3 regions of the Pyramidobacter porci genome follow, and region 3 is predicted to be linked to each of the others. Evidence: riboswitches for the same ligand, from Rfam matches in the RefSeq annotation. Region 3 holds a riboswitch; each other region holds the start of a gene.
What was found. A riboswitch is a leader RNA that binds a small molecule or an ion and turns the genes downstream of it on or off. The one in region 3 is predicted to bind thiamine pyrophosphate.

Region 1 (7,811 bases), on a different contig from region 3:
TTGTCTTTGTCGCTTCACCACAGCGCTTGTCCTGTGAAAGATCGTCAATATGATCCTGTCGCTTCTTCCGCAGGATTCATCAAACGTTTTCCCGCGAAAATCCGATAATAGACCGCGAATGAAACGGCCGTCAGCGCCCACGACACGGGATAACTCGCGACGATCGTGATCAGCCCGCGGCTTCGAGGAACCACGAACAGGATCCAGAGCACGCGCGAAGTGCAGGTAGCGATGAGAGTGAGCAGCATCGGTCGCAACGTCTCCCCCGCGCCGCGGATGGCCGCTGAAAACGCTTCGCCGAACACATAAACAAAGTAAAGCGGCGACAAAAATCGCATCAGCTGCGCCATGATCGGGATCACGTCGTGATCGGACGGATTGACGAACAGCCTGCCCAGCGGCTCGTTCCAGAGATACAGCGCCGCGCCCAGCGCAGCGACGAGGCTGGCCGTCATTCCCGTCCCGACGAGGACGCCGCGTCGGGACCTCGCGAACTGCCCTGCGCCGTAATTTTGGGCGACGAAAGTCGATATCGCCGCCGCCAGAGAGTCCGCCGCCAGCCAGATCATAAAATCCAGCTTCCCGCACAGCGCCCAGGCGGCGATGTTGTTCGTTCCGGTCCTATTGACGGCGCCTTGAATCATCATGTTGGCGACGGGATAAAGCGACGACTGCAGTCCTACGGGAAGTCCCAGACAAACGATGGCTCTCAGCGCCGGACGGTGAAAACGCGCCCGCCGGACGGAAAAGCCCTCGACGCCGTTTTTTTCGTTCAGAGCGTTCAGCGCCAGCAGCGCGCTGAGCATCTGCGCCGCGGCGGTCGCCAGCGCGGCGCCCGAGACGCCCCAACGAAACAGCCCAACGAAGAGCAGATCCAGAACGACGTTGACGCCGCCGGAAACGACGAGCACGCAAAAAGGCGTTTGGGAGTTTCCGACCGCCCGCAGGACCCCGGCTCCGATATTGTAGAGCATGGAAAAAACGAACCCCGCATAGTAAATGCGCACATACGACAGCGCCGAAGGAAAGATATCCTCGGGAACGTCCAGCCACCGCAGGCAGACGGGCGCCGTCGCCACGCCAAGGACAGAAAGGACCGCCCCGCCGGCAAGGCCGAAGGCGACGACCGTATGGACGGCGTCGAGGAGTTCCCGTCTTTTCCCAGCGCCAAAAAGCTGCGAGACGATGATGGCCGCCCCGCCGGACAGTCCCACGAAAAAATTGACCGGCAACTTCAGCAGACTGTAAACGGAGTCCACGGCCGCCAAACCGTTTTTCCCGACGAACTGCCCGACGATCACCGCGTCCGCGGTCGTGTAAAACTGCTGAAAGAAATTTCCGGCCAGAATCGGCAGAAAGAAGATCAGCAGATTTTTCCATATGACGCCCCGAGTCATGTCACGTTTTTTGTCGCGCACCGCGTTCCTCCCCTTCGCCTTACGGACGCGCGCAAACGTGCGGCTCGCCGTCCGCGAAACTTTTTGCCAACGTTCGCTTCCCGATCGGTTCGAGACGTTCCGCCGGCACGATCTCCGCAAATCTTCCGTCTTTCATGACCGCCGCCCGCCGGCGACAATCAGTTCGAACGCAGACGGAACGTCGCAAGACGCGGTTTCAGCCTGCCCGGCCGGCGCCGCCAGGGGCAAAAACGCGGCGCACGCGGTTGACAAGTGCAGACGTCGTTTCATTCGTCACAAAATCTCTCTTCCTTTATTCCTGCTTCAATGATATTAGCTTTAACTAACCTATATCAAACAGTTTAGCACAAAAAATATAATTTACAAAGAGAATGATTTCGATTAAAAATATTCGATAAAGTAATTACAAGAGAGGCAAAAGATGAACACGGAGCACCGCGGCGGCGTTTCGTACGCGAAAATTGAAGAGCTGCCGATGATAGATTCGAATTTTCTTTATGGAACGACGCAGCGCCGCCTTTCCCCCCCCCTCCTGCCAATTCCAGCTGAGAATGGATATCGCCTCCTGCGTTGTGCCGCTCCTGAACGGCGCAGCAGCCCGCCGTTCAAAAATTTCTTTCCGCGCTCTGAACGAAAACATTCGTTTCGCGCCCGGCAAAAAGCTTCATTGACGGCGAGTATCGGAAACGAAGACGTCCCCCTGTCACGCCCTGCGAATAATATTATTTCTCAATTGAAATGACGAACACAGAGGCGCTGCGAGGGAGATTCACAAAGCGAGCTGCGCAGACTGCGCAGCAGTCGAGGTAGTTCTGAGCGACTGAACTCCCTCGCGGCGCCCGGCAAGCTATATTAGCGCTTTTATCAAGAAACAGTATAAAAACAGGGGAGTCGCGGCCGATATCGGCCATGACTCCCCTGTTTTTTCTTACATTCCGGATCGTTTTCTTCTCAGCGACGCCGCCGCGTGACGGCGGCGCCTTCGATCAATTTCTCCACCAGGGCGGGCAGCGGCACGCCGGCTGCTTCCCAAAGCTTGGGGTACATGCTGATGGCCGTGAAGCCGGGGATGGTGTTGATCTCGTTGAAGACGACGCGCTCCGTGCCTTTTTCGAGGAAGAAGTCGGCGCGCGAAAGGCCGCGGCAGTCCATGGCGCGGAAGATTTTTTTCGCCATGGCGCGGATCTCTTCGCGTTTCCCCGCCGGCAGCGGCGCGTCGACGACGGTGCGCGAAGCGCTGCTGCGGTATTTGGCGTCGTAATCGTAGAACTCGGCTCCGGCGAGGATCTCGCCCACGCCGCTGGCTTCGGCGTCCCAGCCGCCGAGGAGCGCGCATTCCAGTTCACGCCCGACGATGGTTTCTTCGGCGATCACCTTGCAGTCCTGAGCGGCGGCGAGTTCCAGCGCTTCGACAAGCTGCGCGCGGCTCCCCGCCTTGGAGACGCCGCAGGACGAACCGGCGTTGGACGGCTTGACGAAAACGGGATAGCTCAGCGCGGATTCAATGCGGCGCACGACGCCGTCCATATCGTCCAGCTCTTCACGGCGAAACGCCGCGTAACGCGCCTGCGGGATGCCGCAGCGCTCCAGAACGGCCTTGGTCGTTGCTTTGTCCATCGTCGCCGCCGACGACAGCACGTCGCAGCCCACGTAAGGGATCTGCGCCAGCTCCGCGATGCCCTGCGGGCAGCCGTCTTCGCCGTAAAGGCCGTGCAGGACGGGGAAGAGCACGTCCACGCGCTCGAGGGAAAAGCGGCCTTCGTCGCTGAGCAGAACGCTTTTCAGCGCCGCGTCCGGCAGCAGCGCCGCGCCTTTGCGGCTCTGACGCCACTCGCCCGAAGCGATCTGATCGACCGACTCGACGTGGAGCCAACGCCCTTCTTTGGTGATGCCGATCAGCAGCAGGTTGTATTTTTCCCTGTCGATATTGCGGGCCACCGTCGCGCCCGAAACGCAGGACACCTCGTGCTCCGACGATTGGCCGCCGAACAGCAGCGCCACTTTTTTCTTCGTTTCCATTTCATACCTCGCTATAAATCCCGGACGCGTTCCCAAACGTGTCCTCGTTCTTTTTTCCCAAACTACTCGATCCGCTCGAAATCGGACGCGCCGTGTTTACAGAGCGGGCACACGTAATCAGGCGGCAATTCTTCGCCTTCGTACACGTAGCCGCAGATCTTGCAGCGCCAGCCTTTTTTCTTGCCCGCCTGCGGCCGGGGCTTGACGTTCTCGTGATAGAAGGCGTACGTCGCCGGCTCTGTGCCGGACATGATCTCTCCGCCCTCGATGTCCGCGAGGAACAGCGAATGCGAGCCCAGTTCCCACGTTTGCAGGACTTTTCCCGAGAACCACGCGTTCACGTGTTCGGTCGGGACCAGAATTCCGTTGGCCGTGCGGATGGTCTCAACGCCGGCAAATTTGTCGGCGCCGCGCCCGCTCTGGAAGCCGAAGCGCTGGAACAGTTCGAACGGCGCCGTGGTATCGAGGATCGCCACGTTGAACCGCCCCGTGCGCGCGATCATGTCGTGAGTGTAATTCTGTTTGCAGACCGAGACAGTCACATGGACGGGGGCTGCCGACACCTGCGTTACCGTGTTGACGATGCAGCCGTTGTCCTTGCCGTTTTCCGCCGCGCTGAGCACAAAAAGGCCGTACGTCAGCTGATGCATAATTCGCGAATCCATAAAGAAAACCCCTTCCTCTGCCCCGAATCCCGCGGCGCAAGAACGGACTCCGCGCCGCGCCCTCCTCGCCGCGTCGGAAACAAAAACTCCGGCCCCCGCCGGACATTTCCTCAGCAACCCCAGCGCAAGCGTCGATTATTTTTCTTTTTGATTATACCATGCGCTCCGTCTCGTGTGAGGAAGGAGCGGAGAACGTTCAGCCCTCGGAATATTTTGCTCCTCCCATGAATTGAGCCTCATCGAGGCTGTAAAGAGTGTCGACGAACAGGTCGCGGAAATGCGCCGGACCGCGGCGCGCCGAGCGCGTTCCGGCGGCGGCCAGCTCGCCGCTCAGCTCCACGGCGGCGCAGACGGCGGCGGCCGCGAGCGGAGAACTTTCGACCGCATAAGCGGCGCCAAGCAGCGACGACAGCATACAGCCCATGCCCGTGACGCGGGTCATCATCGCGTCGCCGTTACTGACGCCGAACGCACGACGTCCGTCGGTCACCGCATCGACAGCCCCGGAGGAAACGACCGTGCAGCCATGCCGCCGCGCCAGAGCAGACGCGACTTCGGCGGCCGCCGTCTCCTCGTCCGCGTCGACGCCCGCCGCCGTTCCCGTATCGCTGAGCAGGGCGCGAATCTCCGCGCCGTTGCCGCGCACGCAGGCCACGTGAAATTCTTCCAGCAGCTCAATGCAGCTGCGGCGACGGAGCGACGAAGCGGAAACGCCGACCGGATCGACGATGATCGGATGCCCGCACGCAACGGCCCGCCGCGCCGCTTTTCCGATGGAATCCAGCTGCGAAATCGCCCCCAGGTTGATCACCAGTGCGTCGGCATGGAGCTGCACTTCTTCCACTTCGTCGGGATGGGCGGCCATGAAGGGACGCGCACCGGCAGCCAGCAGGACATTGGCACAGTCGTTCACGGTCACCGGGTTCGTGATGCAGTGGACGAGAGGACGGCGGCGGGAAATCTTCTCCCACACCGCCCACAGTTCAGCGAGCGTCGCCATGCCGTTGTCCCGAGAAAAAACGCTCAGCTTCGAGCAGCCCTAATTTTTCCATGGCGACGGTGATCACCGCGCCGATCGCCGCGCCGCCGGCAGAGCTGATCAGAAACGGCACGACGAAGGTCAGCAGCGCGGCTTTCTCGTTTCCCAGTACAAAACGCGCCACGGGATAGGACAGCATCCCGCCGATAATCCCCGTGCCGGCGATCTCCCCCAGCCAGGCGGCGGGGAGCCGCCGGACCGCGCGGTACATGACGCCGGCAAGCAGCGCACCGCACATGCTCCCGGGGAACGCAAGCGGCGTGCCGGCGCCGATGAGGTTGCGGATCAGGCTGGCGACGAACGCCGCCGCCACGTTCCATAGAGGGCCGAGGAAGACGGCGCCGAGAATGTTGGCCAGATGCTGCGCCGGCGCGCACTTGGCCCCGAACACGGGAAAAGAAATAAACGATCCCACCACGGCGAACGCGGCCAGAACGGCCGTAAACGCGATTTTTCTGACTCGTAAATTATTCATGGACGCCTCCTTGAAAACATGCTCCTAAAAAGCTTTCGCTCTCTTTCTTGCTCATCTGTCTGTGCGGCGCCGACGCCGGCTTCACTGCCGGTCCGGACGATTCCCGACAAAAAAAGCGGTGCCCTCTCGGACACCGCCATTACGTTCGTTCACACATCTTACATCCCTCCGTTGGCATTATCCAATTCAGGTTCCGGGTCGAAGCTCAGCGCTTCCTCTCAGCCGTTTCCAGCTCCCCGCGTCAGATTGTTCAATTGTGAAAACAGACGGCCGTTTCCGTCTGCTGCCGTCACGCTCTTCGTCACCAGCGAACGATACAAAATAACCCGGCGTGAAAAGCCGGGAGAAATACCCTGGTGGATCGTACAGGACTTGAACCTGTAACCCTCTGATTAAGAGTCAGATGCTCTGCCAGTTGAGCTAACGATCCAGACTGAAAACTTATGAACTTGGTGCGAAGGAGGGGACTTGAACCCCTACGCCCGAAGGCACCAGATCCTAAGTCTGGCGCGTCTGCCAATTCCGCCACCCTCGCAACGCGCCTCGCACGACACGGGGAATTATAGCATCCCCGCGCCGGGCATGACAAGTGGATTTTTCGCCAGGAGCAAATGATCGCCAGAAGTCGAAATATTCAGCTCTTTCGGCGTTGCAAGCGGAACGACCCTACGAGGAGAAGAGGAAAACGACCCATGCGCGAACGCTGCAGCGCCCTTGCGTTCGGCTCTTTAATTAAGAAACAGTATTATTCGCGTAAGCGATTGCTCCGCATTTTTCCGACTCCGGCGCGAACCACAATCGCAAAACAACGCAGCGGCTGGAAGAAGACGCGGTCAGCCGCACTGTTCTTCCAGCCGCTGCGTTTATGTTTCTTCATCGCGGGCGACGTTGCGTCCGTCGAAGACGGGAATGAATTTTTCCATCGCCGTCCGGCCGCGCTGGACGAAGCAATTTTCCATGCCGAGCTTTTCGGCGTGGGCCAGCACCTTGTCGTACTCGTACGTCGTCAGGCGGCGATTCAGCTCGGGGCAGCCAGCGGCCTGCGGCATGGGCGTGAACTGGTTCATCAGGCTCACGCAGATGTCCGAACCGAAAGTACTCCACAGATAATCCAGCAGCCTCAGGCTGTCGCGGGAGTGCCCCGGCAGGATCAGATGCCGCACCAGTACGCCGCGGGTCATCAGCCCGTCTTTCATCACGAACGGCCCCGCGATCTCGAACATCTTCCCGATCGACGCCGAGGCGTAGTGAAAATAATCCGGCGCGTTGGAGTATCGCACCGCCAGGGAATCGTCGCAGTATTTCAGATCGGGCAGGAACACGTCCACGGAGCCGCGCAGCGTTTCGATCGTCTCCGGCAGCTCGTAGCCGCCGCAGTTGTACACGACCGGCAGGGAAAAACCGTTCGCTTTGCCCCGATCGAGCGCCTCGACGATCTGCGGCACGTAATGCGTCGGCGTCACCAGATCGAGCGAGGCGGCGCCGCGCCGCTGCTGTTCGAGAAAAATTTCGGCCAGGCGTTCCACGCTCACGTCGATGCCCCGCCCTTGGTGGCTGACGGCATAGTTCTGGCAGAAGACGCACTTCATGGTGCAGTGGGAGAAAAAAACCGTGCCGGCGCCCTGCGCGCCGGTCAGACAGGGTTCTTCCCAGCGGTGCAGCGACACCAGCGCGACGCGCGCCAGTTCGCCGGCGCCGCACCAGCCTTTTTGCCCGGCCCGCCGGTTCGCTCCGCAGCGGCGCGGGCACAGGTCGCATGAACTCAGATCCATCGTTGCGCTTCCCCCATATACAAAAATCGCCCCGGAGAACGTTTCTCCGGGGCGATTTTACTCTCTCGGCTACTTCATTTCAAGCGCGGCGATGCCGGGCAGGCTTTTGCCCTCGCAGTATTCGAGGCTGGCGCCGCCGCCGGTGGACACGTGAGACATCGCGTCTTTGAGGCCGAATTTTTTCACGGCCGAAGCAGTGTCGCCGCCGCCGACTACGGTGAACGCGCCCTTGGCGGTGGCCGCCGCCAGCGCCTCCGCCACGGCGCGGCTGCCGGCGGCGAACGGTTTGTTCTCGAACACGCCCATGGGACCGTTCCAGAGCACCGTCCTGGCTTTCGCTATTTCAGCCGCAAACGCTGTGGCTGTTTCCGGGCCGATGTCCAGTCCCATCAGACCGTCGGGGACTGACGACGCGGGAACCAC
Region 2 (7,811 bases), on a different contig from region 3:
AGATGACGGGGCTGATGTTCATCGTGCTGGGCGCGGCCAAGATCCTCTGGGGCGCGCTGTACGACCGCTTCGGGCTTCGGCCTGTGTTCCTGACGAGCTGCGCGTGCGGCGTCGCCGCGCTGCTGATGCTTTCCCGCGCCTCGGGCGAGCTTTCCGCCGTCGCGTTTGCCGTGCTGCTGGGCTTTGCCATGCCGGTGGAAACCATTATTGTGCCGCTGCTGGTGATGAATCTTCTGGGGACTCGGGCGTACACGGCTATGATCGGCGTTTTCTTCGCGCTCATGTCCGCCGGCATCGCCGTCGGCAACCCGCTGATCAACTTCGGTTACGGCCTCGCCGGCAGTTACTCGCCCGTGCTGGTTCTCTACGCCGGGCTCTTTGCGCTCTGCGCCGCTCTGTATCTGTGGTGCGAACGCGAGGCGAAACGTTTTGGAAAGAGAGCCCGTTGAAAGATCGCGACAGAAAAAACTCGGAAACAGCCGCTCCGTTTCTGATACTATTTCTTAATTAAAAAGCCGAACGCAAGGGCGCTGCGGGGGAGATTCACAAAGCGAGCCGCGCAGACCGCGCAGCGCTCGAGGTAGTCCTGAGCGACTGAACTCCCCCCAGCGCCCAGAAAACTATGTTAATACTTTCTATCAAGAATCAGTATGAGTTTTTGTTGTTCGTGCGCCGCGACGTCATGAAGGTGGGGACGATGAAAAGAATTTTCTTGTGCTTGATTCTGGCGCTGGCGGCACGCCCTGTTTTTGCCTTCGAAGACGCGAGGCAGAACGCTGCCGCCGATCTGATGCGCCGCTGCGAGACGGCGCTGTGGGAAGAAATGTTGAAACGCGTGCCCGATTTCGACGTGCGTCTCGATCCCGATCGCACCGGCTTGGTGGGCGAGGAGTTCACCGCGCTGGCCACGACCCCCGGCAGCTGGCACGACAAGCGCGCGGCCGCCCAACCGGAAATGGCCGGGGCCCTGGCCGGCTATCTGATCTGCGCCGGCGTCAGAGAAGGGGATTGGATCGGCATCAACTCCACCAGTTCCTATCCAGGTTTCACGATAGCCGCGCTCTGCGCTGCGCGAACGCTGAAACTGAACACGGTCTTCGTGCTCTCCTACGGCGCTTCCATGTACGGCGGCACGCTGCCGCAATTCACCGTGCCGGTGATGCTCGACGCGCTGCGCGAACGCGGCGTCATGGACGTGAAGATCGACGCGCTGACGCCGGGGGGCATGGACGACCGCATGCGCCGGAACGTCCTCGACGAGGACGTGCTGCCGCTCGTGCGCCGGCTCATGAGCGAGCGCCGCGAAACCTGCATGATCCCGGCGGATCTCCGCATGTCCATGGCTTTCCGGCAGATGCTCTTCGCTGCAAAGCCCATCAAAGCCTTCGTCAGCTGCGGCGGTTCGTGGACGAGCCTTGGCCGCAGCATGGAGGAAGGCGCCGTCCTGCCTCACGGGCTGATCATGCCGCCCTGGCCGGTGAAGCCGAAATCGTGGGATCGCGGCCTGATCATGGATTTTCTCGAAAAAGGCGTGCCCTGCGTCCATCTGCTCTTCACCAAAGGAGTGTGCCGCGACTGGGGTCTGCCTCACGGCACGGGGCCCGAACCGAATTTCTGATACCGATTTTCAATGGGAAGGCATCGTTGAAAATGCCGCGCATCGGCGCGGAAAAAATGAGAATTGACGATAAATCGGGACTGTTCCACGTGGAACAGTCTGCACGAAAAGAGCCTGACGATCGAGCGATCGTCAGGCTCTTTTCGTTTGTCGTTTTTTCGGCCTTCTTGGCGTTTTTCGCCGCCTTACGTTCACTGATGCGTGCCGTTGGCGCTGTAGATGTCGCGGAAGCGTGGCATGGCGGCGATCGCGCCCTGCTTTTCGCAGACTCGGGCGGCGACGGCCGACGCGCCGGAACCGACCCAGCGCGCCTGTTCGGCGGTCAGCTCGTCCCAGGCGGTGGCGTCGGGCAGGCTGAAGAGGCCGCGCAGCAGTCCGGCGGCGTAGCCGTCGCCGCAGCCGGTCGTGTCGGCGACGGCGACGGAGTAGGCAAAGAGGCGCTCGCAGACTTGTCCCGAAGCGATCAGCGAGCCCTGCGCGCCGGCGGTAAGCACGGTCAGCGCGCCGCGGCGCGCCTGATGCATGGCGGCGAAGCTGTCGTTGACGTCCTCGCCGGGAAAGAACCATTCGATGTCGTCGCGGCTGAACTTGACGAGCTGCGGACGGATCATGAATCTCAGCGCCCGTTCGCAGTAGTTTTGCTTGTCGGCGATCAGCGCGGGACGGACGTTGAGATCGAACGACACGGGAACGGCGGCGTCGTAAAATTTTTCCGCCAAGGCTTCCTGCGCGGACGCTCCCGGTTCGGAGGCGAGCATGACGCCGCCGCAGTGCAGGCCGCTGAAGTCGTTCGGGTCGATCCCCGCCATGTCGTCGGGCGTCACGGATTCGTCGGCGCAGCCCGCGCGGCGGAAGGCGAAGGCCGGCTGCCCCTGCGGCGTGAGACGCACTTGCGCGGCGGCGGTGGCGCGGTCTTTTTTGTAGAAGGTGAAGCGGTGATCGATGTCTTCGCGGTTCAGCAGGCGCAGCAGGGCGCGCCCTTCCTCGTCGCCGCCGATGCCGCCGCAGAAGGCCGTCGGCAGGCCGAGACGCGCCGCGCCGACGGCCGCGTTGAGCACGGAGCCGCCGGGCAGCGAGCTTTGCAGTTCGCCTGCGGCGTCGTAAAACTGGTCCATCAGCGCTTCTCCGAAGAACAGAATTGGTTTCATGGTCTTTTTCTCCTTTTGTGCCGCTGGGACGGCGCGTTCGTTTTCACAAGTCTACCATAGCCGGGCGCCTTTCGGCGAGACGGCCTTGACGCGTCCGCCCGGAACGATGATAATAAAAACAGGAACCGGGGGCGTCGGCGTATCCGGCTGAGAGGAGACGAAACGGTCTCGACCCTTGGAACCTGATCCGGTTCATACCGGTGCAGGGAAGGTGCGGGGTTTCCCCGTCCCCTGTAAATCTTTTGATTTTACGGGAGGTCTTTTCGATGTATCAACGCAGCAAAACGCAGTCGGTGGTGGAGGCGGCGCTGTGCATTGCGCTGGCGGTGGTGTTCTCGCGGCTGAGGTTGTTCCGTCTGCCTCAGGGCGGCTCGGTGACGCTGGAGATCGTGCCGCTGCTGGTCTACGCGATGCGCTGGGGACTGCTGAAAGGGATCGGCGCGGGCGCCGTGGCCGGTCTTCTGCAGTACGTGATGGGCGGCTACGTGGTCCATCCCGTGCAGGGGCTGCTCGACTACCCGCTGGCCTACGCCGCGCTGGGACTGGCGGCGCTGGGCGGGGAGCACGTCTTCGCCGGCATCCTCATCGCCGTGGCGGCGCGGATCGTCTGCCACGTGGCCTCGGGCGTGGTGTTTTTCGCGTCCTACGCGCCGGCCGGCACGCATCCGCTGGTCTATTCGCTGCTGTACAACGGCAGTTTCATGGCCGCCAACATGGTGATCGCGCTGATCCTGGTGCCTTTGATTTTGGCGCGGCTGAAAAAATTCTGAGCGATACGGGGGTGGCGCCGTCGTGAAAAGGAACCGTTTTCTGGAAGCCGCGCTGGGCGCTCTGCTGGCTCTGGCTCTGGCGGGCGTTCCGGCGCGGGCGTCCGTGGAGAGCGCGCTGGAAGCGTGCCGCGCCGAAAACGGCCTGCTGCCCGATCAGCCCGGCGGCGGCACCTATTCGTCGGAAGTGGTTGTGCGCGAGCTGCGCCTGCGGCTGCTGCAGAACGACCGCGAACGCTTCGAGGCGCTCTATCGCCTGGTGGTGAAACGCTTCCAGTCGCCGCTGATGCTGCTGTACCGCCAGCTGGACGCTTCGCTGAAGCCGGTGGCGTGCGAGAATCTCACCGCGACGGACCTGCAGTTCTGCCGCGTGCTGCTCGACGCGGCGGAGCGATGGAACGAACCGCGCTACCGCGAACGCGCGCTGAAAACGGCCGGGCGTATGCTGCGCTTCAACGTGTACCGCAGCGTGCTGATCAACGGCGCTTCGTGGAAGGAACGCAAATCCGGCATTTTCAGCATTTACGAGCCGAGCCACCGCCTCAGCCTCGGCGCCGTCGACGTGAAGGCGCTGCAGCAGCTGCAAAGTTTTTCTTCTCAGTGGGAGCCGGTGGCGCAGCGCTGCCTCGGCATCCTGCTGGCGGGAAGCGGCGCGCAGACGCTGCGGCTGTCCTACGACGTGGACAAGCGCAGCTACGTCGACAGTCAGGACGGCTCTCTCGACGCGCTGCTGATCATGGCCAATCTTGTGGACGGCGGCCTTGTGCCGCTCCATTCCATGGACCGGCTGGTGGAAAAGCTGCGCCTCGAGCCGGAATTTCTCGCGACGGGCGCGCAGGCGTCGCTGGCGGCCGCGTCGCTGGGCGCTTACGTGCTGGCCCAGGCGGGGCGCGCGGCGGAATCGCGTCAGGTCTTTCTGCTTCTTGAGGAACAGTTCGGCGCCGGCGGGACGCTGCTGCACGCGCCCGGTCAGGAGCCCTCGATCCTGCACAACCTCATGTATCTGATCGTGCGCGAGATCCTCGAGCCGAGAAGAGGCATGGAGAGCCGCTGAACGAGGAGCTTTTCTGAAAAAAACAACGAGGGCGGACGACCGGGGAAATTCGGCCGTTCGCCCTCGTTTTTGCCGCAAAAGCCGGTTCGCATGATGGTATAATGGCGAAAAATCGCGGCCGTTCAGGCCGGTCTTCGAGGAGCTCAATCATGAAACAGGAACGGCACTATCCGCGCTTCACCGTCACGCCCAAGGCGGAGCGCAGCGTCAAAGGCGGGCATCCGTGGGTCTACGGCGAAGAAGTTACGGACGTTCGGGGGCGGTACGCGCCCGGCGATCTTGTGGACGTGGTCGGGCGCGGGGACGTTTACCTCGGCACGGGCTTCGTCAACGATCATTCCAAGATCCGCGTGCGCCTCATTTCCGCCAACGCCAACGACCGCTTCGACGCCGCTTTCTTCGAGCGCCGCCTGCGCTACGCGCTGAATTACCGCAAGTCGGTCATGGGCGGTCAGTACGGCTGCTGCCGCCTGATCTTCGGCGATTCCGACGGCTTTCCCGGGCTGACCGTGGACCGCTTCGACGACGTGCTGGTGGCCGAAGTGCTGTCGCTCGGCATGGACAAGATGAAGCCCCTGCTGTTTCCCATGCTGGTGCGGCTGCTGCGCGAAGACGGACAGCGGATCAGCGGCCTGTACGAGCGCAGCGATTCTGCGATCCGCGACCGCGAGGGACTGCCGCGTTTCAGCGGCGAGTTCGCCATGGACGGCTGCTCGCTGGCGGGGCGGCGCACGGCGCGCATCTGTGAGAACGGCGTGCTCTACGACGTCGATTTCGTGGAGGGGCAGAAGACGGGCTTCTTCCTCGACCAGAAGTTCAACCGCGCCGCGGCGGCCCGCCTGTGCGCCGGTCTGAACGTGCTGGACTGCTTCACCCACACCGGTTCATTCGCGCTCAACGCCGTCAGGGGCGGCGCGGCGCACGTCACCGCCGTGGACGTCTCCGCAAGCGCTCTGGAGATGGCGCGTCACAACGCCGCGCTGAACGGCTGCCTCGACCGCATGGACTTCGTCGCCGCCGACGTGTTCGACCTGCTCGCCGGCATGGCCTGCCGCGCCCGCGGCGAGTACGGCATGATCATCCTCGATCCGCCCGCCTTTGCCAAATCGCGCCGCAGCGTGCGCGACGCCGCGCGCGGCTACAAGGAGATCAATCTCAAGGCCATGAAGCTGCTGCCCCGCGGCGGCTACCTCGCCACGGCCTCGTGCTCCCACTTCATGACCGGCGAGCTGTTCCGCCAAACACTGGCCGCCGCGGCCGCCGACGCCAAGGTCAGCCTGCGCCAGATCGAGGCCCGCGGCCAATCCCCCGACCACCCGGTCCTCTGGGGCGTGCCGGAGACCGAGTACCTCAAGTTCTATCTGTTTCAGGTGGTATAAAATCAGCGTCAGGGGGGAGAAGACGTGGCGGTTCCCAAGATCATCCATTACTGCTGGTTCGGCGAAAAGGAATTCCCGGCGCTGGGACGCCGATGTCTTGCTTCATGGAAGAAATATCTGCCCGATTACAGGATCGTTCTTTGGAACGAGCGGAATTTCGACCTTTCCGCGTTTCGGTTTACACGGGAAGCGGCGGCCATGAAAAAATGGGCCTTCGTCTCGGATTTTCTGAGGCTTTACGCTCTGTATCATCAGGGGGGGATTTATCTGGACAGCGACGTCGAGGTGCTGAAGCCGCTCGATGGCTTTTTGCGGCACCGGGCTTTTACCGGATTCGAGCGTCCCGGCTGCCCCGTGACCGGGATCATGGGAGCCGAGGCGGGACACCCGTGGATCAAAGGATTGCTCGACGACTACGTGCGGAAACGTTTCGTCGATGAAAACGGCGTCCCCGATCTGACGCCGAATACGGTGCCGATCACGCGGGACCTTCAGGAACGGTACGGCGTGCTTTTGAACAATCGGAAGCAGTTTCTTGACGACGGCCTGTGTATCTATCCGCAGGAGATCTTTTGCCCGCTGACTCTGAAAGGCGAGAATTACGGAAAAAATTTCGCCGGCGCCTTTACGGTTCATTGGTTCGCGGGAAGCTGGCGTCCGCCGGGCGCCCGGCTGTTGAGCGGGCTGGGGAGAGTGCTGCGGAAAATCCATCTGTACGATGTGGCGCGGCGGATTGTGCGGGGGAAAGACGCGTAGTTGTGTCTGAAAACGAATTTTTCTCGCCGCGGGGCGGAATTATCGTTTCTTTTCCCGAGGCGCGGGCGCTGGAGAGAGAAGTTCGGCGTAGAGTTGTTCGTGCATTTTTTGGAGGCGTTCGATGTCATAGTTTTTGACCTTTTCCGAGGCCTGCCTGACGTGCTGTCTGGCGGACGCGGGCGCGCCGAAAACGGCGTGGAACGCGCGTGCCAGCGCTTCCGTGTCGCCCACGGGCACGAGCGTGCCGCAGCCGCCGGCGAGCAGGTCGCGCGTGCCGCGGACGTCGGCGCCGATCGCCGGCGTGCCCATGGCCATGGCTTCCAGCACCGAGCGGGGCAGGCCTTCGCGTTCCGAGGGCAGCACGGCGGCGGCCGCGCCTTTGAGCAGCGCGGGAACGTCGGCGCGCTGGCCGAGAAAATGGCAGCGTTTTTCGACGCCGCAGCGGCGGGCCAGCGCTTTCGTTTCGGCAAGCAGCGGTCCCTGTCCGGCGAAGGCGAGGTGAAGCCGCGGGTCCTCGATTCGTGCGAGCGCCCTGACGGCGTCGCGGTGGCGTTTGCCGGGATTGAACTCGGCGATCATCAGGATATAGCGGTCTTCCGGAATTAACCCCATTTCCCGGCGCACGGAGGCGACCTGTGCGTCGCTGACGGCGTCGCGGCTGTATTGCGATAAATCGACGCCGATCCCCGGCATCAAGGTGACGTTTTCGCGCGGAACGATGCAGTATTTCAGCGCGGCGTCGTAATCTTCTTCGTTGATGACGATCAAATGGTCTGTCCAGCGCCCGGCGAGCTTTTCGAGGGCGATGAACAGGCCGTTTTTTATTTTCGAGTTGCCCTTGAAGAAATGGAAGCCGTGCGCGGTGTACACGACTTTGATCTTTCCCGCGGCGCGCAGCCGGCGCAGGGCGAAGCGGGCGACGAAGGCCGCCACGGGCGTGTGCACGTGGACGATGTCGTACCGCTGCCGCAGCACCAGTTTCCGCACGAAATTCGGCGTGCGCGCGAAATTATGCGGATCGAGAGGGCTGCGTCCCCAGTCGACGGCGTAAAAATGATCGAAATGATCCGCCGCGGCGGGAAAGGGATC
Region 3 (7,811 bases):
TTCAGCTTTCAGGTTTCCGATGCTGGCTTTCAGACAACGGTTCTCCACTTTCAAGCGTTCCAACTCGCCCATGGGCGGGCTTTCCTTACGGCTGCGTCCCGTTCCGCGAAGATCGTCAAGACCGTGCTCGCCGTATTTGCGGAACTTGCTGACCCAAGAATACACCTGACCATAACTGACGCCGTACTTGCGAATGGCTTGAAGGTAGTCGGCACCGTGATCAATGCAATAGTTCACGATCTCCAGCCGTTGCTCTTTACTTGTCTGTTTTACCCCGCTCATGGAAATTCCTCCTCAGTTCATCGGGAAAGGCTTGCAAAAGACCGAAAACTTCTTTCCAGAATCGCTGTGGAATTTCGCCCGACGCGCGGTCTTTATGCCCAAAAGCCACACAGGCACCCTCTACGAACCGACGCTCAGCCCCGCTGTTCACAAAACAGAACTCTCGAGGTTTTTCGGAATCATTTTACGAAACTCACATCTTTTCTCAATTGTCAGTAATTGAAAGTGACCATTTTTTGTTCACTTTCAAAGAGCTGTATAGAATTTAACGATTTTTAAACGGACGGGAACTGTCCAACCGGGGACAAACGCCGCCGCGATACCCAAACTCAGGCGCAAAGCCCGGCGTCGTCCTCCAAACCCAAGGGACATGCTCCACAGGGAACAAAAGAGCGCGGAATGCCGATGACTCGGGAGTCATCGGCATTCCGCGCTCTTTTGTTTTTCGTTTCGCCACTCCAGACGGTCAGACGTTACGACAGTTCCCGGTGCGGGATCAGCGAGCGGTGAATCTTCGCCACGATCTTGCGGATCCGCCGCGGCGTTCCCGGCGCCACGCAGGGACGATGGGCGTCCTCGGGGAAGAAGACGGCGAACATGCCGCCCGTGCAGTCCAGCGTCAGCCCTTCGCCCTTGAAGAACTGGATGTCGCGATCTTCGTCGTACTCCCCAAGCGGCGTCACCCGCCCCAGCGGCGCGCAGCCGATCAGCTCGTCTCCGGCGATCGTCATCTGCACGTCCACAAACTCGCGGTGCGCCTCGAAAAGCGTCCGCTCGAGCGGCTTCGTCTCCGGCTCGTCGATGGAAAACCACGCCTTGCCGGGAATCAGCTCCGTCGTGCCGGGACTCAGCTCCTTCAGGTCGGCGCGGGCCAGCTGGCGCACGGCCCAGGCGAAGACTTCGCCGAGGCCGCTGTAATTTCTCGCGTCGTCGATATGCGCGTAAATCATAGACTCTCTCTCCTTCGGATAAAAAACGCCGTTTATCTGAAACAGTCGAAAAGCTCTTTCACCTCGTAGCCGGCCACCCGGCGCGAGGCGAAAGAGTCGTACAGGCGCATGGACGCCTCCTCGAGCGCCGAGGGGCGCACGCCGATGCGGATCGACTCGCGCGCTTCGATGTAGGCCGACAGCTTGTCGCAGACTTCGATAACGCGGCCGTCGACGGGATCCATCTCGTCGCGCCCCTCGGCGTCGGCAAGATCGCGGCCGATGACGCGCACGCGGCCGTTCGTGCGGACGCGGTTTTCGAACTCGTCCATGACCATGTAGAGCACGTCGTCGCGCCACGCCGGCGGCAGCAGCGGGAACAGGTTCTCCTCGACGCCGCGGCGTTCCAGCTTTTTGACCAGCTCGTCGAGCCCCTTGACGGAGCGCTTCACGGGCGAAATGATGTCGCGCGTCAGCACCTCGGGCAGGTCGTGGAAGAGACCGCCGTAAAAATCGTTGCGCCGCCGCCGCGCGCCCGCGCCGATCTCGAGCGAGATGAGCCAGCTCAGCAGCGCGACCACCAGCAGATGGCCGAGCACCGACGTGGGCGGCAGGCGCTGGACCTGCGCCCAGCGCTTCTGGAACTGCAGCTGCCCGACGAGGCTGATCAGGTCGTTGAAGGCACCGCCCTCCGGCGAGAGGATGTCCTCCACCGCGGCCAGATCGCGGTATTTTTCGATCTCGCCCATGATCTCTTCGCGCGTCTTTTCGATGCCGTACAGCGGCTTGCTCCAATAGTAGATGAAGCCGAACTCCCAGCGCGTGGCGATGTAGTGCGCGGCGCCGAGGATGCGGTCTTCGAGGCTGTCGGGCACCGATCCGAGATAGGCGCGGCACTGCCCGCACAGCGGATAATCGAGCGGCGACAACAGCGGCTCGAGCTGGGCGTAAACCCAATCGTTGAGCTGACGCTGCTGCGCGCGGTCCTGCATGAGGCGGTGGAAGACGGGCGGCTTGATGTCAGTGACGAGCACGCGGTGCAAAAAGCTGAACGCGCCGTTGGCGACGAGCCGGTTCCAGTCGACGGCGCGGCCGCGGTCTTCTTCGGCGCGGGCGATGAAATAGGCGATCATCGCCTTGTGCGCCTGCTTGTCGATCTCGGTGAACTGGGCCGTGCGCGGATGGTCGTTCCAGCGCTCGATGCTCGAGGCGGAAAAAATCAATTCCATCAGGCCTTTTGAAATCATGAAACGTTCGTCCCTCCTTCAGCGGGGATTCCGCACCGATTATAATGGATGGCGCCGTTTTATGACAGCCCGGCCGGTCTTCATGTATTATAATAAAGGATCTTCGAAACCGCGCTCTCGTTTCGAGGACGAACAGGAGGTTTGACCATGAAAAAAATCATTCGGACGCTGCTGACGTTTCTGATCCTGACAGTCCCGCCGCTGACGGCGGCGGCGCAACAGCCTTCCCCCGAAGAACAGGCCGCGGAGAAATTCTTCTTGAGCCGCAACTGGAAGTCCGTCGAGACGCTGCTCGAACAACGGGAAAAACTTTCGCCGCGCGCCCTGTCGCTGGCGGCGAACGCGCTTTGGTATCAGTCGCGCTGGGGCGACGCTCTGGAAGTGATGGAACAGATCGGCAGCCGCTATCCCAGAAGCGTCGTCCCCTATGCGAGCCTGCTCAAAGCGCTGGCGCTGGAACGCACCGGACGGCCCGGGGAGGCCTATCAAGCCGGACTGGCGCTCTATCAGGCAAAATTCACGCCGCGGCTGGCACGCTACTACGCCATGTATTTGCTCTTCCGCCTCACCGAGAACGTCGACGAGAAGGAAAAATGGCTGCGCCGCATGGCCGACGCGACCAGCAGCGACGATCAGGAAGCGGAAATGCTGAGCGAGCTGGCCAAGCTCGGCCGCATGAAGTCCGCCGACGCGCTGCGCCTGCTCAAGCTGGAGCCGCGCAACGCCGCCGCGCTCAAGATCGCCGCAAAAGCGCCTTCGTCGCTGCAGCGCAGCTACCGCCTCGGCTACGCCGCCTACCTCGACGGCCGTTATCAGGACGGCGTCAAATTCCTGAGCCAGCTCAAATGGGACGGGGCTTACGGCGAGTCGGGGACTTACTACCTGGCCATGTGCTATCAGCGCCTGGGGAAACCGCAGCTGGCCGCGCCGCTTTTCGAGAAGCTCGCCTTCAAAAAAGACGGCGATTACGTGGCCCGATCGCTCTCGCGCCTGTCGCTGATGATCGGCGGCGCGGCGGAAAAAGCGGCGCTGAGCGCCATGCTCAAGGCCGCCGATGACAAAAACGCGTTCCGCGCCGCGTCGGCGCTCTATTCGCTGGCCACCAGCCACTGGAGCAAAGCCGAAGAAGCCCGTGACGATTACATCGAACGCTTTCCCAATGGGACGCGCGCGAACGCGCTGCTCTGGGGCAAGGGCTGGGACGCTTTCCGCCGCAAAGATTACGAGACGGCGCTGAAAAACTGGAAACTTTCGGCCGCTCAACCCGGCGACCTGAGCGCCGCCCGCCTGCTCTACTGGCACGTCAGAGCGCTGAACGATCTGGGGCGCGCCGCCGAAGCGGAAAAATACGAGAAAGAACTGGGAGACGATCACGCCCTGAGCATCTACAGCTTTATGGCCTTCGACGGAGGCTCGCTCAAAATCGCTGACGCGCCGCTGCCGAAGGACCTCGCCCCCGCTCCCGCGAGCGAACTGGAACGCTGGGGCTTCATGACCCACGCCCGCATGCTGCTGACCGGCAGAAACGATCTGCCCAGCCGGATGCGCCGCTCTCAGCTGGCTCGCTGGCTCGGCCTCGAAGGACAGGCGTACGCCGACCTGCACGGCGCCATCGAGAGCAAACTGAAAGGCCGCGAGATCCCCCGCGCCCTGCTGGAGCTCGTCTACCCGCGCCCCTATCGCGCCGCCGTCGAAGCGCAGGCCGAAAAGTTCGGCGTCGATCCTCTCCTGGTCTGGTCGATCATGAAGCAGGAAAGCTCGTTCGATCCCCGCGCCACCAGCTGGGTGGGCGCGGCCGGCCTGATGCAGCTCATGCCGGCCACGGCGGCCGGCGAAGCCAAAAAGATCGGCCTGAAAAAGTACAGTCCCTACAATCCCGCCGACAACATCGCCATGGGCGCGTCGCACATCGGCGGCCTGATCGCCCGCTTCAAGCGCCTCGACTGGGCCGTATCGGCCTACAACGCCGGCGGCGGCAACGTGAACAAATGGAACGCCGAGCGCGGCGGCTGGGAACAGGACGCCTGGATGGAAGGCGTTCCCTTTCGCGAGACCAACGATTACGTCAAAAAAGTCCTCGGCAACTACGAAGTGTACAAAAAGCTCTACGGCGACTTCTACGCCAAGCAGAAAGAGAAGCGCGAAACCGCCCAAAAGGCGCCCCCCAGCGGCCAGACTCCGCCCGTCCATGAATAAGTCCGTCTGCTGGATCGCGGGAGCCGGCGAGTTCTACGCCCCCGCCTTCGCGCCTCTGCCCGGCGATTACGTGATCGCGGCCGACGGCGGCTATGAATCGCTGCGCCGCCACGGAGCGACGATCGACATGGCGCTGGGTGACTTCGACTCGCTGGGCTATGTGCCTAAACACCGCAACGTCGTGCGCTGCTCTCCCGTCAAGGACGATACCGACATGGCGCTCGCCGTCAAAGAAGGACTGTCGCTCGGCTACGAGCGCTTCGCCCTGCTGGGGGGGCTCGGCGGGCGGCTGGGGCACACGCTCGCCAACCTGCAGACGCTGATGTACCTTTCACGTCGCGGCGCGCGCGGCTTTCTGATCGGAAAAAACGAAACCGCCACAGCGCTGACCGACGGCGAGCTGTATTTCAGCGACGCGCACCGCGGTTACCTCTCGCTGTTTTGCCTGAGCGAACCAGCCTGCGGCGTCACGCTGCGGGGCCTCAAATACGAACTGACGGACGCGACGCTGGAAAGTTTCGTCGCCCTCGGCGTCAGCAACGAATTCACCGGCCGGGAAAGCTCCGTGGCCGTCGCCCGCGGCACGCTCGTCGTCCTGTGGCAGGACGGCCGTCTGGAAGAAATGCTGCGCGCTTGACGCGGGCGCCGCAGGAACTATAATTTCAAACGGGAACTTCATCACGCAGGGGAGCCCGCACAGACGGGCTGAGAGGAGGCCGCACGGCCTCGACCCTTTGAACCTGATACGGGATCATGCCGGCGAAGGAAGCGCTTTCTGAAAAGGACGGGGGAGAGCCGGCACGCCGGCTCTCCCCCGTCCTTATCTGCGGCGAAAATCGCCCCCCGCGGCGAACGCCTCTGGTGAACACTTCTGATGAAAGAAGGGAAACTCATGATCTGCTCAAGAGAATCGCTGCGTCTCTACGCCGTCACCGACCGCCATTGGCTGGGCGCGAAGACGCTGGCGCAGGCGGTGGAAGAAGCGTTGCGCGGCGGCGCCACGATGGTGCAGCTGCGCGAGAAAGATCTGCCCGACGACCTTTTTCTGGCCGAAGCGTTGGCGATCAAATCCGTCGTGAAAAGGTACAACGCGCCGCTGATCGTCAACGACCGCGTCGAGATCGCGCTGGCCTGCGGCGCTGACGGCGTCCACCTCGGGCAGGACGATGCGGATCCGCGCGCGGCGCGTCTGCGGCTCGGCCCGCGCAAAATCATCGGCGTCTCGGCACACAGCGTGGCGGAGGCCGTCGTTGCCGAGCGTAACGGCGCCGATTATCTCGGTTCGGGGGCGCTGTTTCCGACCGGCACCAAGGACAACGCCGCCGCGCTGCCGCTGGACGAACTGAAACGCATCGCTGAGGCTGTCTCCATCCCCGTCGTGGGCATCGGCGGCATCACGGCGGACAATCTGCCGCGGCTGAAAGGCTCGGGGCTGTGCGGCGCGGCCGTCGTCTCGGCGCTCTTCGCCGCGCCCGACGTCGAAGTGTCGGCGCGCCGCCTGCGCCGTCTCGCCGACGAAATTTTCGGCGCCTGAATTTTTTTCGCAAAGGAGTCTTTCCGATGATATATAAAGTTCTCACGATCGCCGGTTCCGACTGCTCCGGCGGCGCCGGCGTCCAGGCCGACCTCAAGACCATGGCGGCCCACAAGGTGTACGGCATGAGCGCGATCACGGCGCTGACCGCTCAAAACACCACCGGCGTCTTCGGCGTGCTCGAAGCTTCGCCGGAATTCGTGGCGCAGCAGATCGACTGCGTCTTCGACGACATCCGCCCCGACGCCGTGAAAATCGGCATGGTGTCCAGCGCCGCCATCATCTCGGCCATCGCCGCCCGGCTCAAGGCTTTCGGCGCGCGCAACATCGTTGTCGACCCCGTCATGGTCGCCACCAGCGGCTCGCGCCTGCTCGACGAAGACGCGACCGGCGCGCTGCGCGGCGAACTGCTGCCATTGGGAACGGTGATCACGCCCAACATCCCCGAGGCGGAAACGCTCTGCGGCTTCGCCATCGCCGATCACGACGACATGGAACGGGCGGCCCGGCGCCTCGCCGCCGGTTTGGGCGGCGCCGTGTTGATCAAGGGCGGACACCTGACCGACTGCGCCGACGACCTGCTCTTCAGCGAAGGACGCCCCGTCTGGCTGAACTCGCCGCGTCTGGACAATCACAACACGCACGGCACGGGCTGCACGCTCTCGTCGGCCATCGCCTGCCATCTCGCCATGGGCCGCAGCGTCGAAGAAAGCGTGCGCCGCGCCAAAGCCTACGTCACCGGCGCGCTGCGGGCCGGGCTGAATCTCGGGCGCGGCCCGGGACCGCTCGATCACGCCTGGGCCGTCAGAGAAGCGGACTGATACCGGATCTCACGTTGACACGGTGAGGCGGCATTGTTATAATTCTCCAAAATCAAAATTTTAATAATCAAAAAACGACCGTTGAAAGCTGACGGTTTTATACAAATAAGGCGAGGTGTTTGCATGTCGTTATGGATTCGCAATGCGGCGATCGCCACCATGGACCGCGAAAACCCGGGCGCCGATTCGGCGGTCGTCGTCGGAGATTTCTTCGCCTACGTGGGCAGCGACAGGGGGGCGGAAGCGTATCTGAAGGAGCATCCGCAAAAAGATCTCGAAGTGCTGGACTGCGGCGGGGCGTTTTTGATGCCCGGCTTCAACGACAGCCACATGCACTTTCTCCATTACGCGAAGTCGAAGCTGGGCGCCGTCGATCTGCGCGGCACGAAATCCGTCGGCGAGATCGTCGAGCGCATGAAGAAAGGTCTTGAAAAGTACGATCCGGCCGCGGGGCTGTGGCTGCTCGGCGAGGGCTGGAACCACGATTACTTCACCGATGAAAAGCGCTATCCCACGGCGGCCGATCTCGACGCGGTGACGACGGAGTACCCGCTGCTGGTCATGCGCACGTGCTTCCACGTCGGCGTACTCAACTCCAAGGCCATGGAGCTGATCGGACTCGACGCGGCCGCGGCGGAAAAGATGGGCGCTTTCGCCGGCAAAAATCCCGACGGCTCGCCCGACGGCGTCGTCAAGGAACATATCGTCGACACCATCAAAGCCAACCTGCCGGCGCCCGAACTGAAGACGCTGCTGAACATGGTACTGGTCTGCCAGAAGGATCTGTTCGCCTGCGGCATCA

Region 1: it holds a riboswitch for thiamine pyrophosphate, as region 3 does, so the genes downstream of both, thiW (energy coupling factor transporter S component ThiW) here and thiE (thiamine phosphate synthase) in region 3, are expected to answer to the same signal.
Region 2: it holds a riboswitch for thiamine pyrophosphate, as region 3 does, so the genes downstream of both, thiT (energy-coupled thiamine transporter ThiT) here and thiE (thiamine phosphate synthase) in region 3, are expected to answer to the same signal.

Annotation. Positions count from the first base shown of each region.
Region 1 covers NZ_VUNH01000003.1:187,458-195,268, reverse strand. Annotated here, with positions in the region: gene FYJ74_RS04150 (MATE family efflux transporter) at 45-1,418, opposite strand; gene FYJ74_RS04145 (hypothetical protein) at 1,840-2,160, shown strand; gene FYJ74_RS04140 (D-alanine--D-alanine ligase family protein) at 2,370-3,437, opposite strand; gene FYJ74_RS04135 (flavin reductase) at 3,500-4,102, opposite strand; gene thiM (hydroxyethylthiazole kinase) at 4,299-5,102, opposite strand; gene thiW (energy coupling factor transporter S component ThiW) at 5,086-5,616, opposite strand; TPP riboswitch at 5,763-5,865, opposite strand; tRNA gene FYJ74_RS04120 (tRNA-Lys) at 5,971-6,046, opposite strand; tRNA gene FYJ74_RS04115 (tRNA-Leu) at 6,067-6,151, opposite strand; gene FYJ74_RS04110 (radical SAM protein) at 6,480-7,388, opposite strand; gene FYJ74_RS04105 (phosphoglycerate kinase) at 7,458-7,811, opposite strand, start outside.
Region 2 covers NZ_VUNH01000004.1:17,877-25,687, reverse strand. Annotated here, with positions in the region: gene FYJ74_RS04720 (MFS transporter) at 1-449, shown strand, start outside; gene pgsW (poly-gamma-glutamate system protein) at 698-1,618, shown strand; gene FYJ74_RS04710 (carbohydrate kinase family protein) at 1,810-2,766, opposite strand; TPP riboswitch at 2,884-2,993, shown strand; gene thiT (energy-coupled thiamine transporter ThiT) at 3,033-3,536, shown strand; gene FYJ74_RS04700 (hypothetical protein) at 3,559-4,587, shown strand; gene FYJ74_RS04695 (class I SAM-dependent rRNA methyltransferase) at 4,737-5,966, shown strand; gene FYJ74_RS04690 (glycosyltransferase family 32 protein) at 5,991-6,722, shown strand; gene FYJ74_RS04685 (glycosyltransferase family 4 protein) at 6,762-7,811, opposite strand, start outside.
Region 3 covers NZ_VUNH01000008.1:62,427-70,237, forward strand. Annotated here, with positions in the region: gene FYJ74_RS08050 (helix-turn-helix domain-containing protein) at 1-282, opposite strand, end outside; gene FYJ74_RS08055 (YhcH/YjgK/YiaL family protein) at 756-1,232, opposite strand; gene FYJ74_RS08060 (HD domain-containing protein) at 1,265-2,458, opposite strand; gene FYJ74_RS08065 (lytic transglycosylase domain-containing protein) at 2,606-4,654, shown strand; gene FYJ74_RS08070 (thiamine diphosphokinase) at 4,647-5,291, shown strand; TPP riboswitch at 5,329-5,439, shown strand; gene thiE (thiamine phosphate synthase) at 5,547-6,188, shown strand; gene thiD (bifunctional hydroxymethylpyrimidine kinase/phosphomethylpyrimidine kinase) at 6,215-7,009, shown strand; gene FYJ74_RS08085 (amidohydrolase) at 7,133-7,811, shown strand, end outside.